3 regions of the Pseudoalteromonas sp. SWYJ118 genome follow, and region 3 is predicted to be linked to each of the others. Evidence: predicted binding sites of a transcription regulator. Region 3 holds the regulator's gene; each other region holds the start of a gene.

Region 1 (7,350 bases), 360 kb from region 3:
TTAATGGTTAGCTAGTACATAAAGTCAGTATTAGTTTTACAATAAAAGGAGGTGGCTTTAGCTACCTCCTTTTATGGTTCAAGGGCTAAAATTAAGCTATTGTTGGTTTAATTAAATACACATAGGAATCTGTTATGAATACAATTACTTCAAATGCAGAGGTTACAACGTTATCTAATCTAACCGCTGGAAATGACAAGCAGGTAGGACAGGTTGTTCACTCTTTAACCGAACGAGCTGTTGATGATGTAAATCAAGTGGATAAACAAAATCAACAGCAATTACAGAAAAACCAATACGATATAAACCCTACGGAAAAGCAGCCTTTAGAGCGTGAACAGTTAGAAGAGATGGCGCAACAATTGCAGGACTTTATGGGCGAAATGAACCGAAGTTTACAATTTAAAGTTGATGAAGATTCAGGCCGCGATGTAATTAAAGTTCTTGATAAAAACAGTGGTGAAGTCATTAAACAATATCCTTCTGAGGAAGTGTTAAGTTTAGTGTCTAAATTATCTGAATCGGCAGGTATTTTGATTGATCAAACGGTTTAGTGAGTAGTTCCAATCACTAATAATAAGTTAGTTTATTTTTGAGTATTTAAGAGGTGAAGTATGTCTATTTCGTTTAATGGCTTAGGCTCAGGTTTAGCCGTATCAGATATTGTTGATGCATTAGTTAATGCTGAACAAGCACCTGCTGAAGCTCGTTTAAATACTAAAGAAGCTAATTTAACAACAGATATTTCAGCTGTTGGCGCACTTAAGTCAGCGCTCGAAAAAGTGCAAACCTCAATGGAAGCTTTGGGGGATAGTGATAAATACCAGCAGCGTAGTACATCAGGTACTGATGACTTTATCTCTATTAGCGCAGATGAAAACGCGCAGCCTGGAAGCTATAACGTAAAAGTAGACGCATTAGCACAAGCTCATAAGTTATCTTCCCCTGCGTTTGCTGCAGACGAGGCTATAGGTGCGGGTGTAATCACGATAGGCTCTGGCACAAATAGTTTTTCTACGGTTTTATCGGCTACAAACACGTTAGAAGATTTACGAGACCAAATTAATAACGGCCCTTTTACTGACAATGATAGTAATGATTCAGTTGTGGCCACTATAGTCACGAGTGATACAGGTCAGCATTTAGTACTTACAAGTAAAGAAACCGGTGAAGACAACGCAATTACAATTTCCGTACAAGACGATGACGGTAATAATACTGATACTGGCGGATTATCTCGATTAGCTTATGACGTATCAGATGCAGATCCAGCTAACCATACTACTAATCTAACTGAAGTAAACGCTGCACAAAATGCACAGATAACAATTGATGGTGCGTTGACTGTATCAAGTAATACTAATGAGTTTAGCAATGTTATTGATGGTGTTGACATTAATGTTAAGAAACTGCATGACATCGATGACGACATAAGCGACATATCAGTTACTGAGAACAATAATAATATTAAAACAGGTTTAAATAGTTTTATCAGTAGTTACAACGAGTTGTTAGAGCTTAGTAACACCTTAGGTGCGTCAGGTGAAGATGGCGTTGGCGTAATGGCTGGGGACTCATTATTACGTGGTGTAATGTCTAAACTGCGAGATACAATAACAGATTCAGTAAATGTAGGAGGGAGTTCGTTATCACTTTCACAATTAGGAGTAACAACTGACCGGTATGGTGTGCTTAGCTTGGATAGTGACACATTGAATGATCAAATTAAATCCGATGTTAGTTTAGTACAGCAATTTTTTGTTGGTAGTAATGATGATGGCTTTGCACAGTCGTTTGATGATTTAGTTAGTTTTTATACAGATTCTGACGGTATTATCCAAAACAGAATTGATAGTAAAACAAATCAGTTAGATGATTTAGATGATCAAAGAGAAAGTTTAACAAGTAAAATGGAGTCGTTATCAGCTCGTTTATATTCTCAATATAATGCGATGGATTTATTGGTGGCGAGCCTTAATAACACCAGCAGCTATGTCCAAGCTCAATTAGAGAACATGCCAGGCGTAGTTAGGCAATCAAATTAATAGCTGAGTAAGAATATTATAGATTTAATAAAAAACCGCTAAGTTTAAACTTAGCGGTTTTTTTTGTGTATTGCTCTTTGATTCAAATAGTAAGATATAGCCATGTATTTAGTTTGAATAAAGGTAGTTTATTAAACCTATTCACTAGATGGCTTTATAAGCTTTTATCGCCTTTCCTGACTTTTTATGTTTAATAATAGCTTTAGAAGATTCGTTTTTTGCACCATTCGCTGTTACTAAAATAGTGTTGATACGAAGCTGAATTAATTCTAATTGCTCTGCACTTGGGCCGCCGCTGCTTTCGCACCATTGCTTTAGTTTAGTATTTAAAGTGTCTAAAAGAGGCTGAGCTTCGTCTGCATTATTATCATTTACCAACACTTCAATGTTACTAAGTAATGCTTGTATCTGCTCAGCATGGCTTATTGGTGTTTGCGAATCCATAATTAAAATTAAACCGCAGGGTTGCGTTGATCTAGTGGGATATTATCCCAACCTTCTTTAATTTCTTTAACTATACTTGATACTTCAGTAATTGCTTCAATATCGTTATGTAGGTTAGCTTGCGTTAAGCGACGTTGGCAGTAATCGTAAAGTGCCAATAAATTGTTAGAAATACTAGGGTCTTGTTCTACTTCTAAATTAAGTGCATCTTGCAGTGCACCAAATAACAAAATACATGCTGAAATATTTTCACCTTTTTTTGCTATTTCTTTGCGCTCAATAAAGCCCTTTGTTGCAGCTAAACGACCAATAATATTACTGAATATAAGGTTTATTTGTTCGTAAGGTGCCATTTCGGCAATGCTGCTAGCACGAACTTGACTGTATTTTTTTACTGAGACATGAGCCATGGGAAAATCCTAAAATTTAAAACGATAAAATTATGTGAAAGCTAATATAAAAACTTATATAAAAATCTAATAAAGCTTTTATACTTTTATAAAAACAAAGCAATATTAATGCCAAGCATTTTCACTTATCTATATATCGGCATTTGTAACTTCAACTTAAATTTATAATTGAGTTTATTTACTAACAATAGCATTTTTATTGCCGAGTAAATTAATTTTTAGGGCTAAGTTACAGTTAAGTAATAGCTAGGTAATGGCTAAGTAATAACTAAGTTAAAACTATAACCCATACTTAATGATTAACCATTAAGTATGATTGACTTAACTAACCCGTCTGTTTTTTGGCGTTTATGTCAAAAAACTGCCGCTATCACTTGCATCCATGCTGAACTGGCTTACAATTTAACTAATTATACAAATTAGTGAAAGTACGGCTCGCTAAATATGATCTTGATTTTAGATAATAATAACAACCGCGCAATAGGATTAAATGCTTCACTTGGCTTTATTGGTGAAGCTGCTGAACTATTAAGCGAAGACTGCTTTGAACAAGAATGCAAAAAATATCAGCAGCAAGAATGCATGATTATTTTAGGAGCGTTGCAATCACTTGACCACGAAAGCTTAATTAAACGCTATCCAACATTACCGTTTTTATTAATTGGCGAAACGCTAAAACCACTATTAAGTATAGCTAATGTGGTGGGGCTTATTTGCGAGCCATTTAATCACGAAGTGACAACTCAGTTACTTCACGATTGCCAGCAGTATCAGCGTATGCTGCCAAACGAGCATAAGCATACTAAACCACATAAAATTTTTGATGGACTTGTTGGTGAAACAGAGGCCGTAAAAGATGTTCGCTTTTTAATTGAACAAGTGGCAAAAACCGACGCTAATGTTTTAATTTTAGGCGAATCAGGCACAGGCAAAGAAGTGGTTGCCCGTAATGTACACTTGCTTTCAAAGCGTATTAATGGACCGTTTGTACCAGTTAACTGTGGTGCTATACCGGCTGAGCTGCTCGAAAGTGAACTATTTGGCCACGAAAAAGGCGCGTTCACTGGTGCTATATCGGCTCGTAAAGGGCGGTTTGAACTAGCTCAAGGTGGAACGCTATTTTTAGATGAAATAGGCGATATGCCACTGCAAATGCAAGTTAAGTTGCTGCGAGTATTGCAAGAACGCAGCTACGAGCGTGTTGGTGGTACAAAGGCCATTCAGGCTGATGTACGCGTTATTGCGGCCACGCATCGTAATCTTGAAACAATGATTGAAGAGGGCAGTTTTAGGGAAGATTTATATTACCGCTTAAATGTATTTCCTATCGAAAACCCATCGCTGAGTGAACGTGCTGATGATATACCGCTGCTTTTAAAGGAGTTAATGCGCCGAGTTAACGACCAAACAGGTTCTACCGCTAAGTTTACCGAGCGCGCAGTTGAGAGCTTAAAAGAACATGCTTGGCCTGGTAATATTCGTGAGCTTGCTAACTTAGTGGAACGAATGGTTATTATGTTTCCTGAGAAAGTGGTTGATATTCCCGATTTACCTAATAAATATCGTTACATTGAAGTTGAAGCCTACGAGCCTGAATACCCTGAAGAGTTAATGGAAAAAGACGCCTTTAACGATATATTTAGCACCGGTTTTAGCGATTACGAAACTGAGCCAGATGCTGAGTTTAGCCAAACGGGTAGTGGGCTGTTGCCTGATGATGGCATTGAACTTAAAGATTATTTAGCCGAGCTCGAAATAAGCTTAATAACCCAAGCGTTAGAGCGCTATGATTACGTTGTGGCTCGCGCTGCAGAGATATTGGGTGTTCGCAGAACCACACTCGTTGAGAAAATGAAAAAGTATAATCTTTCAAGAGATTAAGGTTTAAAAGCAGCTGTCAGTGTTTAGTTATAAATTGGCCAAACACAGTAGATAAATAACCCCTCGTTTTGTAGGTGCGGTTTTATACCGCACTTTACTTAAAAAATATTAGCAAGAGCGCGAAGTAAATTCGCACCTACACGGTTTTTACTTTTGTTGTAGACGCTAGACTGCTCGCGTGAAAAACGAGGATAAATGAGAAACCATAGCCAACTTACGCGTTACTTCTCTATAGCGCAGCGTCTCTTAACCTCTTTGTGAACAAATTACTTTTATGGCTTTTAATCACTTACTACTAAAAGCCTCAATAATTTCTTCTTTTCTAAAACAATCATTACTGTGATCGTTAACCATACCGCAGGCCTGCATATGGGCATAAACCGTGGTTGGTCCTAAAAACTTAAAACCCCGTTTTTTTAAATCTTTCGCAAATGCAGTTGATGCCTCTGTAATTGCTGGGTAGTCCTCAACGTTATTTAAATTACTTATAATCGGTTTATTACCCACAAACTGCCATTGGTAGTTACTAAAACTTCCAAATTCTTTTTGTATTTCTATAAAGCGTTTAGCGTTGTTAACAGTTGCCGCAATTTTTAAGCGATTGCGCACAATACCCTCATTAAGCATTAGTCTCTCAATGTCATCCTGTGTGAATTGGGCTACTTTTTTTACATCAAAATTAGCAAATGCTTTTTTGTAACCGCTGCGCTTTTTTAAAATTGTGTACCAGCTTAAGCCGGCTTGCGCGGATTCAAGAGTGATAAATTCAAACAGCTTTGTATCATCATAAAGGGGGACGCCCCATTCTTCATCATGGTAAATAACGTAGTCGGGTTTAGTGGTGTCGAGCCACGGGCAACGGCACTTTATTTGCTCACTCATTATTATTCCTTTTTGCGTGCGTCATTTTTATGTCGCTCAAATTATTGATGTAACTTAATGATAAGTATGTAAATAAATTTTGGTATAAATCGTGCATTTAGACATGTATCTACATCAATTCGAGATTTGATTATGGCCCTTGCTAGCGTGCTAAAACCACAGTTTTTTTCTGCAAATCAGTATAACCCATGTTTACTTCAAGAGGAGTACATTGGTGAATTAAGCGATCTGCGCAAGCAAGCAAGTTGGCTTTCGCATTTGGTTGATACCATGCCAGCAGGCGTGGTTGTACTTGATGGCAAAGGGTTGATTGCAAAAGCGAATCAAATAGCGATTGATATGCTTGGCGAGCCACTTGAAGGCGAACGCTGGTTTAATGTTATTCAGCGCTCTTTTAGGCCACATCAAGATGATGGTCACGAAGTGTCTTTAAAAGACGGGCGCCTAATAAAACTTGATATTACTGCTTTAGCACCAGAGCCTGGGCAACTTATTTTAATGACGGATTTAACCGAAACTCGCCGTTTACAAAAACGTGTTGCACATATGCAGCGATTAAGCGCGCTGGGTAAAATGGTTGCGTCACTGGCGCATCAAGTCCGTACGCCGCTCTCAGCCGCTATGCTGTACGCTGCTAATTTAGGGTCTAAGCGCTTACCCGAAGCATCTCGCGATAACTTTCAAACAAAGTTAATGTCGCGTTTAAAAGATTTAGAAACTCAAGTAAACGACATGCTGTTATTTGCTAAAAGTGGCGATCAGCAAGTTGTTGAGCAAGTTTCAATGCAGCAGCTTTTAACAGAAGTTAAAGCGGGCGCTGATGCGATGGTCGCACTTAATGAAAGTGAGCTGGATGTAAGCTTACCAGAGCCAGATATACAAATAGTCGGTAATAAAACGGCATTGGCCAGTGCTATTCAAAATCTTGTGCACAATAGTATTCAAGTTATTGGCGGCGGTGCAAAAGTAAAAATTAGCGCACAAAGAGATTTAAAAGATTTAGATATGGTTCGTATTAGTGTGAGCGACAATGGCCCAGGTGTTGATTTAAGCCAAAGCGATAAAATTTTTGAACCATTTTTTACTACAAAAAGTCAGGGCACAGGTTTAGGACTTGCTGTAGTGAGTTCGGTGGCTAGTGCGCACCAAGGCCGTGTTGATGTGACCAATAATACGCAGGGTGGTGCCTGCTTTAGCTTGTTACTGCCTATTAAGGCAACATCTAAATTAGAGGGATCATTATGAGTAACACTATTTTAGTTGTCGAAGATGACGCTGGGCTTCGTGAAGCCTTAATAGATACCCTTGAAATATCGGGTATTGAATGTGTTGCAGCTAACAGTGCTGAGCAAGCAATGTTACTGCTTAAAAAAGATCAATTTTCGCTTGTTGTAAGCGACGTGCAAATGGGCGCAATGAGTGGCCTTGATTTACTACGCAGTATTAAATTAAACCACCCTGATTTACCTGTATTGATGATGACGGCGTACGCCACAATTGACGATGCGGTAGAAGCCATGCGCCTAGGTGCAATTGACTACATGGCTAAACCATTTGCACCTGAAGTGCTGTTAAATATGGTGAGTCGTTATTTGCCTGAAAAAGCAAAAGAAACCGACGGCCCCATTGTTGCCGACCCAACTAGTATTCAATTATTGGAGCTTGCAAGTAAAGTAGCACGCTCTGAT
Region 2 (7,350 bases), on a different contig from region 3:
AAACGGATGCATTATAAAGGTGGTAATTAAGTACTATTGTTTTATTAGTTGATAAAATATTAATAGAGCGATTGTATTAGAGTGAATGTAAATATTTGCTTTTAATGGGCTTTTTTAATTATAGACTACTTTTTACCTGCTAACATTTTAAAATTGTTAACTTTTACGCAGCATTTTAAAATTCCTAAAATAAGCTTCACTTTTATTGCTACAAGGCTTAATTACTTTTTTATTTAAAATAATTAAATTTTTTTGAAATAAAAAATAACTTATACGGTCTAGGTTACTTCAACGTTTATTAATATTCATTTAAGGAAATTTTATGACAGGTTCAATGAGTTCTGATGTGCAAAACCGTTTGCAATGGTCACTTTTATCTTTGCGTTTAGGCGTATTTATTGTAATGGTTATGTGGACGTTCGATAAATTCGTAAACCCTGGTCATAGCGCACGTATTTTTGAACATTTTTACGGTATTAGTGGCTCATCTGACATAGTTGCTTATGTTATCGGTGCTCTACAACTTGTATTAGTATTGGCATTTTTAGCGGGTATTAAAAAGCGCATAACTTACGGTATCATTTTTGTAATGCATGGCTTATCTACGCTTTCTTCGTACAACCAGTATATAGATGGCTTTAACAACTTATTATTCTTCACTGCATGGCCAATGTGGGCTGCGTGTTTTGCACTTTACTTATTACGCGACCAAGACGTGAAATTTACTGTAAAGTAATAGAACAATAGCTATACCCTTAAGGTTGTAGCTAAAAATACATTGGGCTGAGTTATTTACTATTTCAGCCCAATGTATAGCCTTTGAGCACTTCTTCTAATAATCCAATCTCTTTGTCATCTTCTAAAAATAATCCTTTTTATATTATTTCATCTTAAATATTGCGTTAGATCAAAGTTAATATATTTGTAAGAACAATATCGACAGCTTTAGTTTATGTTAGCTATACGGTTAGTAGGTTTTAATTACCTCAAGTTATTCAACTCAATGTTGTATAGAAGGCTCGTATGGAAAAGGTTAAAATTTCGTCAGCGCATCAGTCATCAAATCGTTCAGTAAACAAGTCTTCACATAATCAAAATTGCGATGAATGGAGCAAGCTCGATTTAGCACAATTACAAGCAAAGCTAAAAACATCATCCGACGGGTTAAGCCAAACTGATGCCACACAAAGATTGGCACAATATGGACCTAACGAACTAGTTGAAGAAAAAACAAACCTACTACTCAAATTTTTATCTTACTTTTGGGGACCAATACCGTGGATGATCGAGGCTGCTATTATTTTATCTGCGCTTGCTAAGCACTGGGCTGATTTTTTTATTATTCTTGTATTATTGTTGTCCAACGTATTGGTTGGCTTTTGGGAAGAGCACCAAGCGGGCAATGCAATTGCTGCATTAAAAGCAAAATTAGCAAATAAGGCGAGAGTACGCCGCGATACTCAATGGCAAAATTTAAATGCCAGCGAGCTTGTACCAGGTGATGTTATTAGAATGCGGATGGGCGATATAGTGCCTGCAGATGCGCGTTTGCTCGATGGTGATTCAGTAGAAGTAGATCAATCATCACTTACGGGTGAGTCGTTACCGGTTGTAAAGTCGGCGGGTGAAACTGTTTATTCGGGCTCTATTATTCGCCAAGGTGAAATAGAGGCAATAGTATACGCAACCGGCGCTAATACCTTTTTTGGTAAAACAGCACAGTTAGTGCAAGGGGAGCGAACCGCAAGTCATTTTCAGCGTGCAGTGCTTAAAATTGGTAATTATTTAATAATGCTTGCTGCGGCTTTAGTACTGCTTATAGTTATTGTTGCTTTGTTTCGCGATGATCCAATGATCACCACATTACAGTTTGCACTCGTATTAACTGTTGCTGCAATACCAGTTGCAATGCCAACAGTGCTATCAGTTACTATGGCTGTAGGCGCTCGTTTATTGGCTAAAAAGCAAGTGGTTGTAACACGTTTAGCTGCAATTGAAGAGCTAGCGGGTGTTGATATTCTTTGTTCTGATAAAACCGGCACATTGACACAAAACCTATTAACGTTGGGTGACCCGTTTTATATCGAAAACTCAATAAATAAAGGCTCTGCTGAGCAAGTTATATTGTACGCGGCATTAGCATCTCGCTCAGAAAATAACGATCCGATTGACTTAGCAGTATTACAAAGTGTAAAAGCTGAGCAGCATCTAGATTCTTATCATATAGAGCATTTTCAGCCATTTGATCCTGTGAGCAAACGTACTGAAGCAATCGTTAAAAATGATGATGGCAAAACATTTAAAGTGACCAAAGGTGCACCGCAGGTTATTTTAGCTTTGTCGGCTAATATTGAGGCAGTTAAAACTCAAGTTGAGGCATCAATAGATGAATTTGCAGCACGTGGGTTTCGCTCTTTAGCGGTTGCTAAAACAGACGAGCAAGGTAAATGGCAATTTATAGGCGTATTGCCACTTTTTGATCCACCGCGTGAAGAAGCAATACAAACCATTGCCGATGCAAAAGAAATGGGTATGAGTGTTAAAATGGTCACGGGCGACCAAGTGGCCATTGCGCGCGAAACTGCAAGTAAACTGGGTTTAGGGACAAACATTCTTGATGCTAGTGGATTTGGTGCAACTGAGTATCATCAAGCCACACAGTTAGATGATTCTATCGAGAGTGCTGACGGATTCGCACAAGTATTCCCTGAGCATAAATACCATATTATTGATGTGCTTCAGCATAGAGGGCACATTGTTGGCATGACAGGAGATGGCGTAAATGATGCGCCAGCACTTAAAAAAGCTGACTGTGGCATTGCTGTATCGGGTGCTACAGATGCAGCGCGTTCAGCAGCATCAATTGTGTTAATGACCGATGGCTTGTCGGTTATTATTGATGCAGTTAAAGAAAGCCGAAAAATATTTCAACGCATGAACAGTTACGCTATTTACAGGGTTGCTGAAACACTGCGCGTACTACTCTTTATGACAATGGCGATATTAATTTTTAACTTTTATCCGTTAACAGCAGTCATGATTGTAATGCTTGCTTTACTTAACGATGCCGCCATTTTGTCTATTGCATACGACAATGTGCATTATCAAAATAAGCCCGAGACATGGAATATGCGGCTCGTTTTAGGTATTGCATCTGTGCTGGGAATTGTAGGGCCAATTGCAGCCTTTGGTTTATTTTACTTAGGAGATAAAGTATTTGAACTCGACCGTCCTCATCTTCAAACATTAATGTACTTATTACTTTCTGTAGCAGGGCATTTGACTATATTTTTAGCGCGTACCCGAGGTCCATTTTGGTCTATTAAACCGTCTGCTATATTAATGGTCGCCGTATTTGGCACGCAAGTTATAGCAACACTTATTGCTGTTTATGGTGTGTTTATGACCCCACTAGGATGGGGATGGGCACTTGCTGTGTGGGCATATGCTTTGGTGTGGTTTTTTATTAACGATGGTTTAAAGCTAGTGGCGTATCGAATTTTTGATCCGACAGAAGCACCCTTACTAGAGAAGAGTTAGCATATAGGCTTAAAAAAATGGTTATAAGCCAAGTGGCTTATAACCAATAGTACACAAGGGAGTGTATATAAGGTGGTTCAATTATTTGTGAGTAAAGTTACTCACAAATAAAAAGTATTAGTGCATTGCATCATTATACTGCTTTGCCAAGCTTTGTTTTTGCCCTTCGGTTAGTGCTTTACCCGCTAATTGAAATACTTCGTGTTCTTCTTCACTTAAATGATGATGTACTAAATGATGCAGTTTTTTAGCTGCAACTAACCATGCAGACGAGCTCATTTCGGTATCTTCAAGTTGTTCAATTAATTCATCAATTTCGTGATGTTCAGCTACGCTGTGGCGCGCTTTTTCATGAGTTAAGTCATCAAACATAAGTGGGTTGTAAAAGTAACGTTCTTCAAACTTTGCGTGTTGTTCTAGTTCTGTTTTTAGCTCGTCCATTAGCGTGTGGCGCTGCTCTGTGTCGCCGTGCGTTTGAATAAGCGCATCTACCAATTCTCGTTGTTTGTCATGGTCATGACGTAGTGCTTCAAAAATATTCATAACTAATCCTTTTACAATTTATTTGCTTATGTCACTAACTAGCAAACTAAATGCCAAATATTAAGTTGATGTATTTTATTGCTTTTATTTTGATTTTTTATTTTTGGGCTGCTATCACTGTAAATTTTACAGTGATATGAATGCAATAATTTCAGGCTTTTACGTAGTTCAATTATAGAAGTGAGTATAAATCCCTACAGAACCTTACAAATATTTACTGGTTGTTTATTTTATTGCAGTGATAAAGTCGCAACATTATTTAGGTACAATCTATATGTATTACTCCCACATATAATACCAATCGGTATAAATGCAGGTAGCACGTTAACTTAATAGGATAGTTTAAGGATGAACACAAAAAGCCCCATCGCCGCATTATTGCTGTGCGCTTTATTAAGTGCATGTAGTACAGCCCCACGTTCTGACCCTAACTTATGCATTGAAGAGGCCGAAACGGTTGATCGAAATGGCGCTCAAACAAGCTCAGAAGTTTATAATCAATGCATTAGCGCACAAATTAAAAAGGATGAAAAAAACGACACTTTTTTTGATGCTATAGGTACGTTCTTTTTTGAATTTTTTGTAATGGAGGTAGAAAAGTAAATACGGCTAACTTGCAGCTATAGTCTAAAGTAAATAAGTTACGTAAAAATAGGATTAGTTATGAAGCAATTATTGATAGCAATTCCACTTTTTTTATTACTAAGCGCTTGTGCGGCACAGCCTTACGCAGGCTCGGCAAAATGTATGGAACAAGCAGATATTGCATACGAAACCGATACACGTAAAAATGAGATATTAGATAATGAATGCAAAGCTGCAAAAGTAAATACGCCTAATAAAGAGCTTGAGAATCATGGCTTGGTTGATAGAAGCCTTTTACAGCTAATCGTTAGCGTTTTAAATGGCGTATTTTAATAGTAAAAATATAATTAAATAAGGTATGTATGAGGGAAGAACTAAGAGCAAAAATAATTACCGTATGCGATAAAAAAATAGCAGTTAAAGGCGAAAATGTAGGGCTTTCTTTTTATGCATTTTTTGCTAATAAAAACGACGACCCAGCGCTACTTATGGAAGCTGCTACTTGGTGGATACACACCCATAAATTAGATCATTTTGTAAAAGCAAAGACCATCAAAAAAATGATCTTAGATGGGCTTTAGTCAAGTAAATGAGCCAATACTTTTAGCTGTGTTTATTTAATCAACAACGACTTGGTTTCTTCCGTTTTCTTTTGCTTTATAAAGTAATTTATCTGCATGTTTAATAAGAACATCTAGTGTGCTTTTTAAAGGGCCACTTACAGAGGCCCCTGCACTAAAGGTGATTTTTGTATCACTAGGAAAGTCTTCTATATTACTGCAATGCTTGGCGAAGCTAATGGCGAGCTGGTCAAATATATCGCGAATTATTCGTTCATCAACCGTATTTAGTGCAAATAACCATTCTTCGCCGCCGTAACGACCAAACTGATGATCATTACATAGTGTTTCTTTTGCAGCTTTTGCAAAGGCAATAAGAACTAAATCTCCAACATCGTGACCAAAATGGTCGTTAACTTTTTTAAAGTAGTCTAAGTCAACAATTGCTATCGTCATTTTACCTTCACCAAGCTTTGCTTCTGCTGCGCGCATTATTCCTCTGCGATTAGGGCAATTTGTTAGATAATCTGTTAATGAAATATCGTGATATTTTTGACGTTGTCGGGCTTGCCGATAAAATAAAAATAATGAAGCAATCACTAAAATAAATGCAATAGCAGCGCTGAGTCGCCAAATTATTTTTTGTTGGTACTCTTCTTTAGCTTGTAGTTCACTAATGTCTTTTGCGTACTCTAGTTGCTGTATTTTTTCTTCTTTTTCTTTTACTTCAAACTGCACCTGTAGTGTTTTTATATTATTTTCACTAGTTGCTTCGTAGTGTTTTTTTGTATAAAGGAGCTTTTGTTCAATTGCTTCAAAAGCCTCGTCAGTGTAGTTAAGGCGTCGCTTTAGCTCATAGCGTTTACTTAAAAAATCGGCTTTATAAATACTGCGGCTGAATTTATCTAATTTTAAAAACACCTCATCGTTTGCTTCATTTGCTCTCTCGATTAAATCTTGTTTTATATATATGTCAGCTAACAAAATGAGCGATGCGAGTTGCATGTCGTATACACCTGCAGAACGAGCAAGCTCAATGTTTTCTTTAGTTAAAGTTAAAGCTTTATCGTAGTTTGCTTGTAAGTACTCAATATTGGCAATTGAGTACTGAGCAAAGGTTAAGCCTTTTTGCATATTAACTTTTTTAAAATAGAGCAATGCTTTATCTAGGTATATTAAGGCATCTTTAGGTTTTTCTACTTCAAGCAATACATTGCCTAAGCTCCAGTATGCTTTTGCAGTAAAAAGCCCATCTTGTGTTTGCTCATAGGCCGCAACCGCTTTTTTTGCATAATATATGGCTTTGTCTTTTTCGTTTAGATAATTATATGCATCGGCTATTTTTCTAAAAAAGTACCCTTGAGATGCTGAATCGTCATCTTTTAATGCTAATTCTAGCCCCTCTAGTGCAACATTTAGGGTCTTTTTCAATGCATCTGTATCGGTGTAATAGTAAGCAAGTGCTCGTAAAATAATGATTTTTTCTTTAGTTGAATGCTGTTGCAAGCTCTCTTCTAATTTGGTGGCTAGCGTGTGTGCTGGAGTTGGGTTCGCCTCCCTTGCTAGAGACTTGAGTTGTGATTCGAGAAATAATAAATATACACTTTTTTGATTTGGTAACTCTTTGTTCTTTAAGTAATAGGATAAGTGTGTGTTTAACGCTTCGTATTTTTCTTGTCTAAAAAGTAACTCCGCATACAAAGCGGCCGCTTCTAGATGAAGTTTTTTCCAATTTTGCTCTTTGCTTATTTTAAACGCTTGAGTGAGCTTGTCTTCATTTTGAAGATAGTCTAATTCATTTAGTTTTATGTTATTGATCAGGACTTGAGTCGTGTCAAAGTCTAGTGCGTGTAAAGTTGCACTTAATGAGTCGCCGTTAGCTGAGGAAAGCTTACTTAAAAGTAAAAATAAAATGAGAACAATATACTTAGCCCACAAAGTATTACCTAAAACCTTTATTTGTGTATTGTTAGTCATGTTAATCCTTTGCTGACTTATTTTTATTATTGAAGTACTTATTAACATTACTTAATAAACTTGGGTTTGTACCGTTTTTTTATACTCATCATTGAATAGAAAGACCATAAACGATATCAATTTAATTAATAAAAACCAACACATT
Region 3 (10,646 bases):
GGTTACCTCGTTTGTTATTTTAATTCTTGGTTTTGCAGCTCTTGTTTGGAGTGCAGACAGGTTTGTTTATGGCGCTGCGGCTCTTGCTAAAAACTTTGGAGTGCCTACACTTATTGTTGGTTTGACCGTTGTAGCAATGGGTTCTTCAGCACCCGAAATGATGGTTTCGGCATCTGCTGCACTGGCTAACAAAACAGACACAGCCGTTGGTAATGCTGTTGGCTCTAATATTACAAATATTTTACTTGTGTTAGGTATCACGGCTTTATTTCGCCCTCTTTCAGTTTCATCTAGTACGTTAAAACGCGAAATGCCATTGGTGATGCTCGTATCTTTAGTTACTTGGTATGTGTTTTCAGATAACTACTTTTCATTTAATGAAGGTGTTGCGCTTTTAGTTGGCTTTATCGTATTCATCGGTGGGTTAATTATTGTATCTATGCGTGCAAAAAACCAAGATGACCCATTTGTCTCAGAAGCCTGCGACGACGTACCTAGCAATGTACCTACAAAAAAGGCCGTATTTTGGTTAGTAGTCGGCATGATACTCCTACCTGTTAGTTCTCATTTTTTAATAGGTTCAGCTGTCGATATTGCTAAATACTTTGGCTTAAGCGACCTAGTCATTGGTTTAACAATTATTGCCATTGGTACTAGCTTGCCAGAACTTGCCGCTTCTATTGCGGGTGTACTTAAAAATGAAGACGATTTAGCACTAGGTAATATTGTTGGCTCAAACATATTTAATATTCTAGCTGTATTACCACTGGCTGGTATTATCAACCCTTCTGCAATTGACCCGTCATTAGTAAGTCGAGACGTATTAATTATGATTGGTGCAACACTTGCCCTAATTATTATGTCATTGAACTTTAGAGGCACCCAACGTATCAATAGAGTAGAAGGCGGCTTATTGCTAATAGCGTTTTTGGGTTACCAAGGGTATATTTTTAGTCAAGTAGGGTAAATAATGGCAACGCTAAATTTTATTGAACAAGGCCTTCGCGTTTTAGATGTTGAGCGCCAAGCACTTAGTGATATTGCACAATATGTAGATGAGAATTTTCATAACGCATGCCAATTAATGTACGACTGTGAAGGCCGTATTATTGTCATTGGTATGGGTAAATCAGGTCATATTGGCAATAAAATAGCAGCAACCCTTGCAAGCACTGGCAGTCCAGCATTTTTTGTTCACCCTGGTGAAGCAAGTCATGGTGATTTAGGTATGATCACTAAAAATGACGTGGTTATGCTTATTTCTAATTCAGGTGAGACCAGCGAAGTTTTAAATATCATTCCTGTTTTAAAACGACTTGGTGCCAAAATGATATCGATGACTGGCAATACGCAATCAACCATGGCGACCCTTGCTAATGTGCATGTGTGCATTAAAGTAGAAAAAGAAGCCTGTTCATTGGGTCTAGCTCCTACATCAAGTACCACTGCAACGCTTGCGATGGGCGATGCCATGGCAGTTGCATTATTAGAAGCTCGCGGGTTTACAGCTGATGACTTCGCGCTATCTCACCCAGGTGGTAGTTTAGGCAAGCGTTTATTACTTACTTTAAAAGATGTTATGCACAGCGGCGCAAATACACCTATTATTAGCGTTTCACAAACAGTTAAAGACGCCCTCATTGAAATGTCTGCTAAAGGTTTAGGTATGACAGCCATTGTTGATGAAAATCAGCAGCTCGTGGGATTATTTACCGATGGCGATTTGCGTCGTATTTTAGAGCAAAGAATTGATATTCATACAACACAAATAGATGTTGTTATGACTAAGTCATGCACTACGGCTACGCAAGATATTTTGGCTGCTGAAGCGCTTAATATTATGGAACACAAACGTATAAATGGCTTAATCGTCGTCAATGAGAAAAACCAACCTATTGGCGCATTAAACATGCAAGACCTATTAAAAGCAGGAGTATTATAAATGCAATTTGAAGAACTCTATCAACCGCTGAGCGATGATGCAAAAGCACGCGCTAAAAAAGTAAAACTACTTATATGCGATATTGATGGTGTATTTTCTGATGGCCGTATTTACCTTGGTAATCAAGGTGAAGAGCTAAAAGCATTTAATACAAAAGATGGTTTTGGCATTAAAGCGCTTATAAACAGTGGCTTTGAAGTGGCTGTAATTACTGGTCGTCATTCACAAATAGTGCAACAACGTATGAGCAGCTTAACCGTACAGCATATTTATCAAGGCCAAGAAAATAAGCTCATTGCCTATCAAGAGCTAAAAGACAAACTCAACCTTAGCGATGAACAAATTGCTTATATCGGTGATGATGGTCCTGACATGCCCGTTATGGAATTAGTCGGCTTTGCTGTTGCAGTAAATGATGCCCATCCACTTATTAAACGTTTATCACACTATGTAACGCAAATGCCTGGCGGCTTTGGTGCAGTAAGAGAGCTCACCGACTTACTTATGCTTGAAAATGGTAAAGCATTGACTACACAAGGCACTAGTTCATGAATGCAGCGCGCATAATATTAAGCGTTTTATTCATTAGCTGTATGGTTTGGCTTTGGTACCCTTATTTTACACAAACAAATATTGTGCCTCAGACTGAGCCTGAAGTTATTGCCAAGCCTGATTACATAGCCATAGAACTCAAACAAACAGCCTATGACGAACAAGGTAAAATTAGCCACAAAGTCACTGCGGCTAAAATGGAGCTATATCAACAATTAGGTTTTACGTTTTTTGAAAAACCTATTTTTACTTTATATAACGAAAAGCAAACGTGGCAAATAAATGCAGACGAAGCAACATTATACGAAGACAAACAATTAATTTTAGAAGGCAATGTGGTTGCCAAAAACTTAACCGATAACGCCATGATAGACAAAATCAATGCTGATAATATTCAGGTAGATATAAAGCTATTAACAATGCGTTCGGAGCAACCCGTTATCATCACTGGACCCAATTTAAAAATCACTGGTAAAGGCCTAGAAGCCGACTTAAAAACCGAAGTGATAAAACTAATTAACCATACGCGAACCATATATTATGACCAATAAAATATTAAAATCACTTATTATTCCTACACTTATACTAGCGTTTAATAGTAGTGCTGCAGAGCAAAACACGCAACCGGCTGCAAATCAAATTTCAATAAGCGCCGATAAGCAAGAAGGTCAATTAAAAGCTAATGTCGGGATTTTTGAGAAAAACGTTGAAATTATTCACGGTAACCGCCGTATCACAGCCGACCGCTTAGAAGTACATAAACGCGATGAACTTGGCGATAATAAACAATTATTAATTGCTACAGGTAGCCCTGCGCACTTTGAAGAAAAGCAATCAGATGGCACGACTATGAGCGCCAGTGCTGACGAAGTACGTTATGATGTATCTAAGCGTTTTTTAACGCTTGTTGGTAATGCACAAGTATCGCAAGCGGGACAAAAAATAAATGCTAAAAGCATTACCTACGATATAGAGCAGCAGCTAATCAGTGCCGAAAAAGATGAAAACTCAACTGACCGCGTTCACACAATTTTAGTACCAATCGAGACTAAAAAAAGTAAAAAAAGCGACAAAGGTCAACCATGAGCACATTAAAAGCAGAGCTATTAGCAAAGAGCTATAAAGGCCGTGAAGTTGTAAAAAACGTCGGCCTTGAAGTCAAAGCTGGCAGTATTGTTGGCTTACTTGGCCCTAACGGCGCAGGTAAAACTACCACGTTTTATATGATAGTAGGACTTGTACCTAGCGACAAAGGTAAAATATCGATAGACGATAACGATATTACTCTTTTACCTATGCATAGTCGTGCTAGATTAGGCATTGGCTACTTACCGCAAGAGTCTTCAATATTCAGAAAGCTGACTGTTTATCAAAACTTAATGGCCATTTTAGAAACGCGCAAAGAGTTAAATAAACAAGCTAGAGAAGACACTCTCGATAAATTATTAGATGAATTTAGCATACAACACATTCGTGATAGCCAAGGTATGGCATTGTCGGGTGGCGAACGTCGTCGTGTTGAAATAGCACGTGCGCTGGCAGCAGATCCTAAATTTATATTACTGGATGAACCATTTGCAGGTGTTGACCCGATTTCGGTATTAGACATAAAGAAAATAATAGAACATCTTAAAAATCGTGGGATTGGTGTATTAATTACCGATCATAACGTAAGAGAAACCCTTGATGTTTGTGAAAAAGCCTACATTGTTTCTCATGGGGAGCTGATTGCATCAGGTACTCCAGAACACGTATTAAATGATAAAACAGTACGCGATGTTTACTTAGGCGAGCAATTTAGGCTGTAACATTTACGCCATGTCTTTAAGCATCTGCTAGTATTAATTATAACAACATAAAAGGATTGTTAGAGATACATGAGGCAATCACTACAGCTGCGCATGGGCCAGCAACTTACAATGACTCCACAGCTGCAACAAGCTATTCGTTTGTTGCAACTCAGTACATTGGATCTCCAGCAAGAAATACAAGAAGCTCTCGACAGCAACCCGCTATTAGAGGTTGAAGAAGCAGACTATTCAGAAGACGCTGCAGGTAAAAACGAGCAAAAAGCAGATACAGATGACATAACTGTTAGCGCATCTGCCGATGATGCTCCAAGCGAATACGAACAAGATAGTGGTGAAGCACTTGCAAAAGACACGCTAAGTGACGACATGGCTATGGATGTTAGTTGGGATGAGTACATGAGTGCCGCCCCAGCAGCATCATCGGGTCCGATGCCTGAAGACGAATCAATATACCAAGGCGCCTCTACTGAAACGCTCCATGAGTATTTAATGTGGCAGTTACAACTAACGCCATTTAGCCCTACAGACGAAGCTATTGCTATTGCTATTGTAGAAGCCGTCGATGATTCAGGTATTTTAACACTAAGCTGCGAAGAGATTTTAGAAAGCTTTAATCAAGAAAACGAAGATGATAACGAAGTCGAACTTGATGAAATTGAAGCTGTATTAAAACGCATCCAACTGTTTGATCCTGTTGGTATTGCTGCACGTAGTTTACAAGAGTGTTTGTGTATTCAGCTTAACCAGTTTGATAAAGAAACACCTTACATTAATGAAACAAAAATGATTTTAACCGAGCATATTGATTTATTAGCTGCTCGTGACTATCGTACATTAATGAAGAAAACTAAGCTCAAAGAAGAAGAGCTTAAGGAAGTAATGACATTAATACATACTCTTAGCCCTAAACCTGCAGATACTATTGTAAGAGAAGAATCTGAGTATGTTATTCCTGATGTGTCAGTTAAAAAAATTAAAGGCCGCTGGGTTGTTGAGTTAAACCCAGACAGCATGCCTAAAATTCGTGTTAATAGCCAATACGCGGCAATGTCTCGCACTGTAAAATCCAGTGGTGACAGCCAGTTTATTCGCTCGCATTTACAAGAAGCTAAATGGTTTATTAAAAGCTTAGAAAGTAGAAACGACACGCTATTAAAAGTGACAAATTGTATTGTTAAGCAACAACAAGGCTTTTTTGAACACGGTCCTGAAGCCATGAAACCAATGGTTTTAAATGATGTTGCTGAAATGGTAGAAATGCACGAATCAACAATTTCGCGCGTAACAACCCAAAAGTATATGCACACACCCCGTGGTATATTTGAGCTTAAATATTTTTTCTCAAGCCATGTAAGCACCGAAAACGGTGGTGAATGTTCATCTACAGCAATCCGTGCGCTTATCCGAAAATTAATCGCAGCAGAAAACTCAGCAAAACCATTGAGTGATAGCAAAATAGCGGATATATTGGCTGAGCAAGGAATTAAAGTAGCGAGACGTACAATCGCAAAATACCGCGAATCTCTGGCTATTCCACCGTCAAATCAGCGTAAAAGTTTGATTTAAGACGCAAAAAAAAGAGGGTAATGCTTATGCAACTAAACTTAACTGGTCGTCACGTAGAATTAACCGATTCACTAAGAGACTATATTAATACCAAATTTGCGAAGCTAGAAAGACACTCTGATCATATTAATAATGTTCATGTCATTCTCGATGTAGAAAAATTAAATCAAAAAGCAGAAGCCACCATACACGTAAGCGGTGCTGAGCTATTTGCCTCTACAGAACATCAAGATATGTATGCCGCCATTGACTCGTTGATCGACAAGCTCGATCGACAAGTAATTAAACACAAAGAGAAGCTTGCTCGACACTAATATGATGAAATTAAGCTCACTTATATGCCAGGACTGCAGCAAAGCTGCGGTCCTTTTTAATAGCAAAAAAAGAATTTTAGAGTTCATTAGCGAACTTGCTCACGACAAACTTCCGTATTTACCGCAACAAGATATTCTTAATGCTTTAATGAGCAGAGAAAAATTGGGTAGTACAGGTATAGGGCGTGGCATTGCCATTCCTCATGGAAGAATGAGCGGTGCAGAAGAGCCTTTGGCTTTAGTACTCGTTAGCGAAACTCCAATAAATTTTGATGCGATCGATAATCGCCCTGTTGATATTTTCGTCGCACTCATCGTACCAGATGGCGATAACCAGCAGCACTTAAAGACTCTAGCAACCATTGCTGATAAACTAAACAACAAAGATTTTTGTAAACAGTTACGCAGTGCAAAATCAGATACTGAGCTTTACCAAGTTATTGTCAATCAATCATAGTTTTATAAAGGGTGTTAAATGGAGTTAATTATCATAAGCGGCCGTTCTGGTTCTGGAAAGTCGGTTGCTTTACGCGTTGTAGAAGATTTAGGTTATTATTGCGTAGATAATATTCCAGTTAACTTGCTTCCTTCATTAGTTCGCAGTGTGTCTGATAGCTATGATAAAATTGCTGTTAGCATTGATGTGCGTAACATCCCTAAACAACAAGATGAATTTAACGATATTCTTGAATACTTGCCTGGCTTTGCAAAACCTACGTTATTTTATTTAGATAGCGACGATCAAACATTGATCAAACGTTTTTCTGAAACTCGTAGATTACACCCACTATCAATTGACTCGTTGCCTCTTGATTTAGCCATCAAAAAAGAAAAAGAATTACTTGATGTATTAATCACCCGCGCCGACTTTATGATAGATACAACTGATTTAAGCGTTCATCAACTTGCTGAATCTATTCGTGAAAAGATTTTAGGTAAAAAAGATAAGCAACTGATTGTCACGTTTGAATCGTTTGGTTTTAAATACGGTATACCAAAAGAAGCAGATTACGTATTTGATGCACGCTTTTTACCCAATCCACATTGGGAACCTGAATTAAAACCTTTAAATGGGTTAGATCAACCTGTTAAAGATTATTTGGCCAATCACAGCATAGTGCAAAAATTCACATGGCAAATTCAAACATTTGTACAAACGTGGTTACCGCACTTAGAGCGAAATAACCGCAGTTATTTAACCATTGCCATTGGGTGTACAGGCGGGCAACACCGCTCTGTATATTTAGCGCAAACTATCGGTGAAAGTTTTGCAATGACACATCCCAATGTGAAAATTCGCCATCGCGAACAAGAAAAATAATATAGCTGAATAATCACCTGTTCAGCTTAAGTAGAGTAAGTTATGCATTGTGAAGACACTTTTTTAATAAAAAACAAATTAGGATTGCACGCCAGAGCAGCCACCGTGCTTGCCCAATTGGCAGTGCAGTTTGATGCGACAATTACATTATTTCAAGATGACAAAGAAGCCGCAGGCGATAGCGTACTTGCACTAATGTTACTTGAAAGTAGCCAAGGCAAAGAAGTAAAAGTTGTATGCAAAGGCCCCGATTCTGAGCAAGCTTTACATGCTGTTGGAGAATTAATAGCACAACGTTTTAATGAACAAGAATAAACAGTTATAAAAATAATGCTCGCATTACTAATGCCCCAACTAAAACAGATATATAAAATAAATACGGTTAGTGACGCCAGTTAACTCACCTCTCCCCATAAAATAATATAAAAATTTATAAAGGACGCCAATGCCTGAAGCTTTTGAACAAGATTACCCACTACAGCAACTAAAACAGGTGACTAAGTCACTCAATAGTGGTCAATTTGTTCAAGTTAGGCGCATGCTCGCAAAAACAGCTCCTTGTGATACCGCATTATTATTAGAATCATCACCGCATAAAATTCGCCGACTCCTTTGGCAGTTGGTTGATCCTGATGTGCAAGGCGATGTTCTTGAAGAACTATCAGAAGATGTTCGTTTAGGCATTATTGCCCAAATGGAACCTAAGCACATTGCAGCCGCAACAGAAGATATGGGCCACGATGACTTAGGTGAAGTATTACGTAGTCTGCCGGACACCGTTTATAAAGACGTTGTTAGCGCGATGGACATTCAAGACCGTGAACGTGCAACACAAGCACTTTCGTATCAAGAGCGTTCTGCTGGCGCGCTAATGAACACCGATACGGTGACCATTCGCCCTGACGTTACGCTTGATGTTGTACTTAGGTATATTAGGCTACGTGGCGAGTTACCAGAAGGTACCGATGACTTGTACGTTGTTGATAAGCATAACTGCTTTATAGGCGCTTTATCGCTGAGTACATTATTAACTAACCCGCCAGAAAAGATTGTTCGCGATTTAATGGATGAAGATTGTGAATCCATTCCAATCTCAATGGATGAAAGTGAAGTCGCGCAATTATTTGAACGTCATAATTGGATATCGGCCCCCGTAGTCGATGATAACGATCAGCTCCTTGGCCGTGTCACTATCGATGACATCGTTGACGTAATCCGCGAAGATGCTGAGCATAGTTTATTGGGCTTAGCCGGCCTTGATGATGAAGAAGATACCTTTGCGCCAGTACTAAAAAGCTCTAAAAAACGCTCAGTTTGGTTAGGTGTCAACTTACTAACTGCACTTGCAGCTGCTTTTGTAGCTAGCTTTTTTGAAGGCACTTTAGATGTTTTACCTATTTTAGCTGTACTTAACGGTATTGTCCCTTCTATGGGCGGTGTTGCAGGTAGCCAATCATTAACGCTTGTTATTCGTGGTATTGCGGTAGGTCATATAAATCAAACAAACCAACGTTTCTTGATGATGAAAGAGCTTGCTATTGGCGCGTTAAACGGTGTTTTGTGGTCGTTGTTAATAGCAGGTGTTATTGCCCTATGGCAGTGGGACTTTATGCTTGGTGGCGTACTCGCCTTCGCTATGTTTATGAACTTAGTGGTGGCAGGTGTTGCTGGTGCGAGTATCCCTATTATTCTTAAAAGAATGAATATAGACCCAGCACTTGCAGGGAGTGTGGTGCTAACCACGGTGACAGATATTGTGGGTATATTCGCCTTTTTAGGTACTGCTACTTGGTTGCTGGTTTAAGTTAGAAACTTTTGCAAATAACTAAAGTAAAAAACACTTAGGGTAAAGCTGCAACTATGACAACGGGTACCAAAAATAAAAAAGACACACCTAAAAAAACGCCAAAACAAAAAGGCCTATCAATATTAAAAAGTGTGTTGATATATGGTTTCATATTTTTCGTAATTTATAACGCTGTCAATTGGTGGCGACAACCTGTTATGCCAGCAAATCCTCAATTACAATTAATAGATTATAAAGGGCAAAACATTGATTTGTCAGCAATGAGCCAAGATAAACCAACACTTGTCTATTTTTGGGGAACTTGGTGCCCTATTTGTAGTATTACCTCCCCTGCCATAAACGAACTCGCAAACGAGAATAACTACCCTGTCGTGAGTATCGCAATAAAATCAGGCTCGGATCAAAAACTACATGAGTATCTAAATGATCATGGCTACAGTTTTACCACTGTCAACGATCAACACGGTGAGATATTTGCCGATTGGCAAGGGCAAGTCACGCCATCTTATATAATCTTAAAAGATAATAAAATGACGCAAGGGCTAACAGGCATTCAGCCGTTATGGTCACTAAAATTACGTTTGTGGTTATCATCAACGTTTTAAGAAAAAACTAACTGCAAGTATATAGGCACTAAATACGTGCTATCTCAAGAGGGGTTTCTAAAAGCTCGCTCTTTATTACCTACAATAATATAGCCAATAAAGAGCAAGGTTTACTTAATTTACGCATGAAAAGGGTTTAAAAACCCTTAGCGTAATTAAACTAATCTACTAGGGCGTGTTGATCTTTGTGGATTGAAATTTGTTCAATCTAGGGGCGATTAAATCGCGGCGCGAGGTTTGTAACCTAGTGGGCTAAGTAAAAACCGAGCAACAAAGAGTTAATCGTCCCTAGAAAGAACCCAAAGGGCAGCGCATGTTTGGTATTTATGCTGCGTTATCGCCTATTCATGGGGAATAACCACACTACATAGGCTCCGCCTTGCCTAAAAACCAAACATACTGCTGCAAATTCACCCACCAAAGATCAACACGCCCTAGTTATTAATAGATTGAATCACTAACGTGTACTTTGACGATTACCGCCTACTTTTGGTTTAGTGTTTGCCTTTTTAAATTGGCTAAAACCGGTATGTCGCGTTAGTGCAGGACGTCCGCCTTTACTGCCACCTTTACCTGCTTTTTCATCACGCCCTTCTTCAGGCACTAAACAGTTAGGCCCTTTACCAATTAAATTAGCTTTACCCATTTTACGCAGTGCTTCACGTATCATCGGCCAACCTGCTGCATCATGGTAACGTAAAATAGCTTTATGTAATCTACGTTGGCGA

What was found. The regulator sigma-54, encoded in region 3, starts transcription at its own class of promoters, with help from an activator protein. The targets are predictions, from matches to a motif close to GTTGGCACGNNNNTNGNNT.
Region 1: the regulator sigma-54 is predicted to act here: its motif matches at 2,997-3,015, upstream of fliS (flagellar export chaperone FliS).
Region 2: the regulator sigma-54 is predicted to act here: its motif matches at 4,123-4,141, upstream of I6F48_RS13635 (hemerythrin domain-containing protein).

What each region holds. Positions count from the first base shown of each region.
Region 1 covers NZ_JADYXC010000001.1:461,935-469,284, forward strand. Annotated here, with positions in the region: gene I6F48_RS02145 (flagellar protein FlaG) at 135-554, shown strand; gene fliD (flagellar filament capping protein FliD) at 615-2,045, shown strand; gene I6F48_RS02155 (hypothetical protein) at 2,190-2,489, opposite strand; gene fliS (flagellar export chaperone FliS) at 2,498-2,899, opposite strand; gene I6F48_RS02165 (sigma-54 dependent transcriptional regulator) at 3,344-4,780, shown strand; gene I6F48_RS02170 (DNA-3-methyladenine glycosylase I) at 5,066-5,662, opposite strand; gene I6F48_RS02175 (sensor histidine kinase) at 5,795-6,907, shown strand; gene I6F48_RS02180 (sigma-54-dependent transcriptional regulator) at 6,904-7,350, shown strand, end outside.
Region 2 covers NZ_JADYXC010000014.1:66,440-73,789, forward strand. Annotated here, with positions in the region: gene I6F48_RS13625 (hypothetical protein) at 323-736, shown strand; gene I6F48_RS13630 (plasma-membrane proton-efflux P-type ATPase) at 1,024-3,540, shown strand; gene I6F48_RS13635 (hemerythrin domain-containing protein) at 3,658-4,083, opposite strand; gene I6F48_RS13640 (hypothetical protein) at 4,432-4,686, shown strand; gene I6F48_RS13645 (hypothetical protein) at 4,747-5,001, shown strand; gene I6F48_RS13650 (DUF6500 family protein) at 5,031-5,249, shown strand; gene I6F48_RS13655 (tetratricopeptide repeat-containing diguanylate cyclase) at 5,286-7,205, opposite strand.
Region 3 covers NZ_JADYXC010000001.1:100,723-111,368, reverse strand. Annotated here, with positions in the region: gene I6F48_RS00580 (calcium/sodium antiporter) at 1-967, shown strand, start outside; gene I6F48_RS00575 (KpsF/GutQ family sugar-phosphate isomerase) at 971-1,942, shown strand; gene kdsC (3-deoxy-manno-octulosonate-8-phosphatase KdsC) at 1,943-2,494, shown strand; gene lptC (LPS export ABC transporter periplasmic protein LptC) at 2,491-3,045, shown strand; gene lptA (lipopolysaccharide transport periplasmic protein LptA) at 3,035-3,580, shown strand; gene lptB (LPS export ABC transporter ATP-binding protein) at 3,577-4,302, shown strand; gene I6F48_RS00550 (RNA polymerase factor sigma-54) at 4,372-5,871, shown strand; gene hpf (ribosome hibernation promoting factor) at 5,898-6,185, shown strand; gene ptsN (PTS IIA-like nitrogen regulatory protein PtsN) at 6,190-6,642, shown strand; gene rapZ (RNase adapter RapZ) at 6,661-7,506, shown strand; gene I6F48_RS00530 (HPr family phosphocarrier protein) at 7,549-7,821, shown strand; gene mgtE (magnesium transporter) at 7,952-9,310, shown strand; gene I6F48_RS00520 (protein disulfide oxidoreductase) at 9,367-9,918, shown strand; gene I6F48_RS00515 (YgiQ family radical SAM protein) at 10,376-10,646, opposite strand, start outside.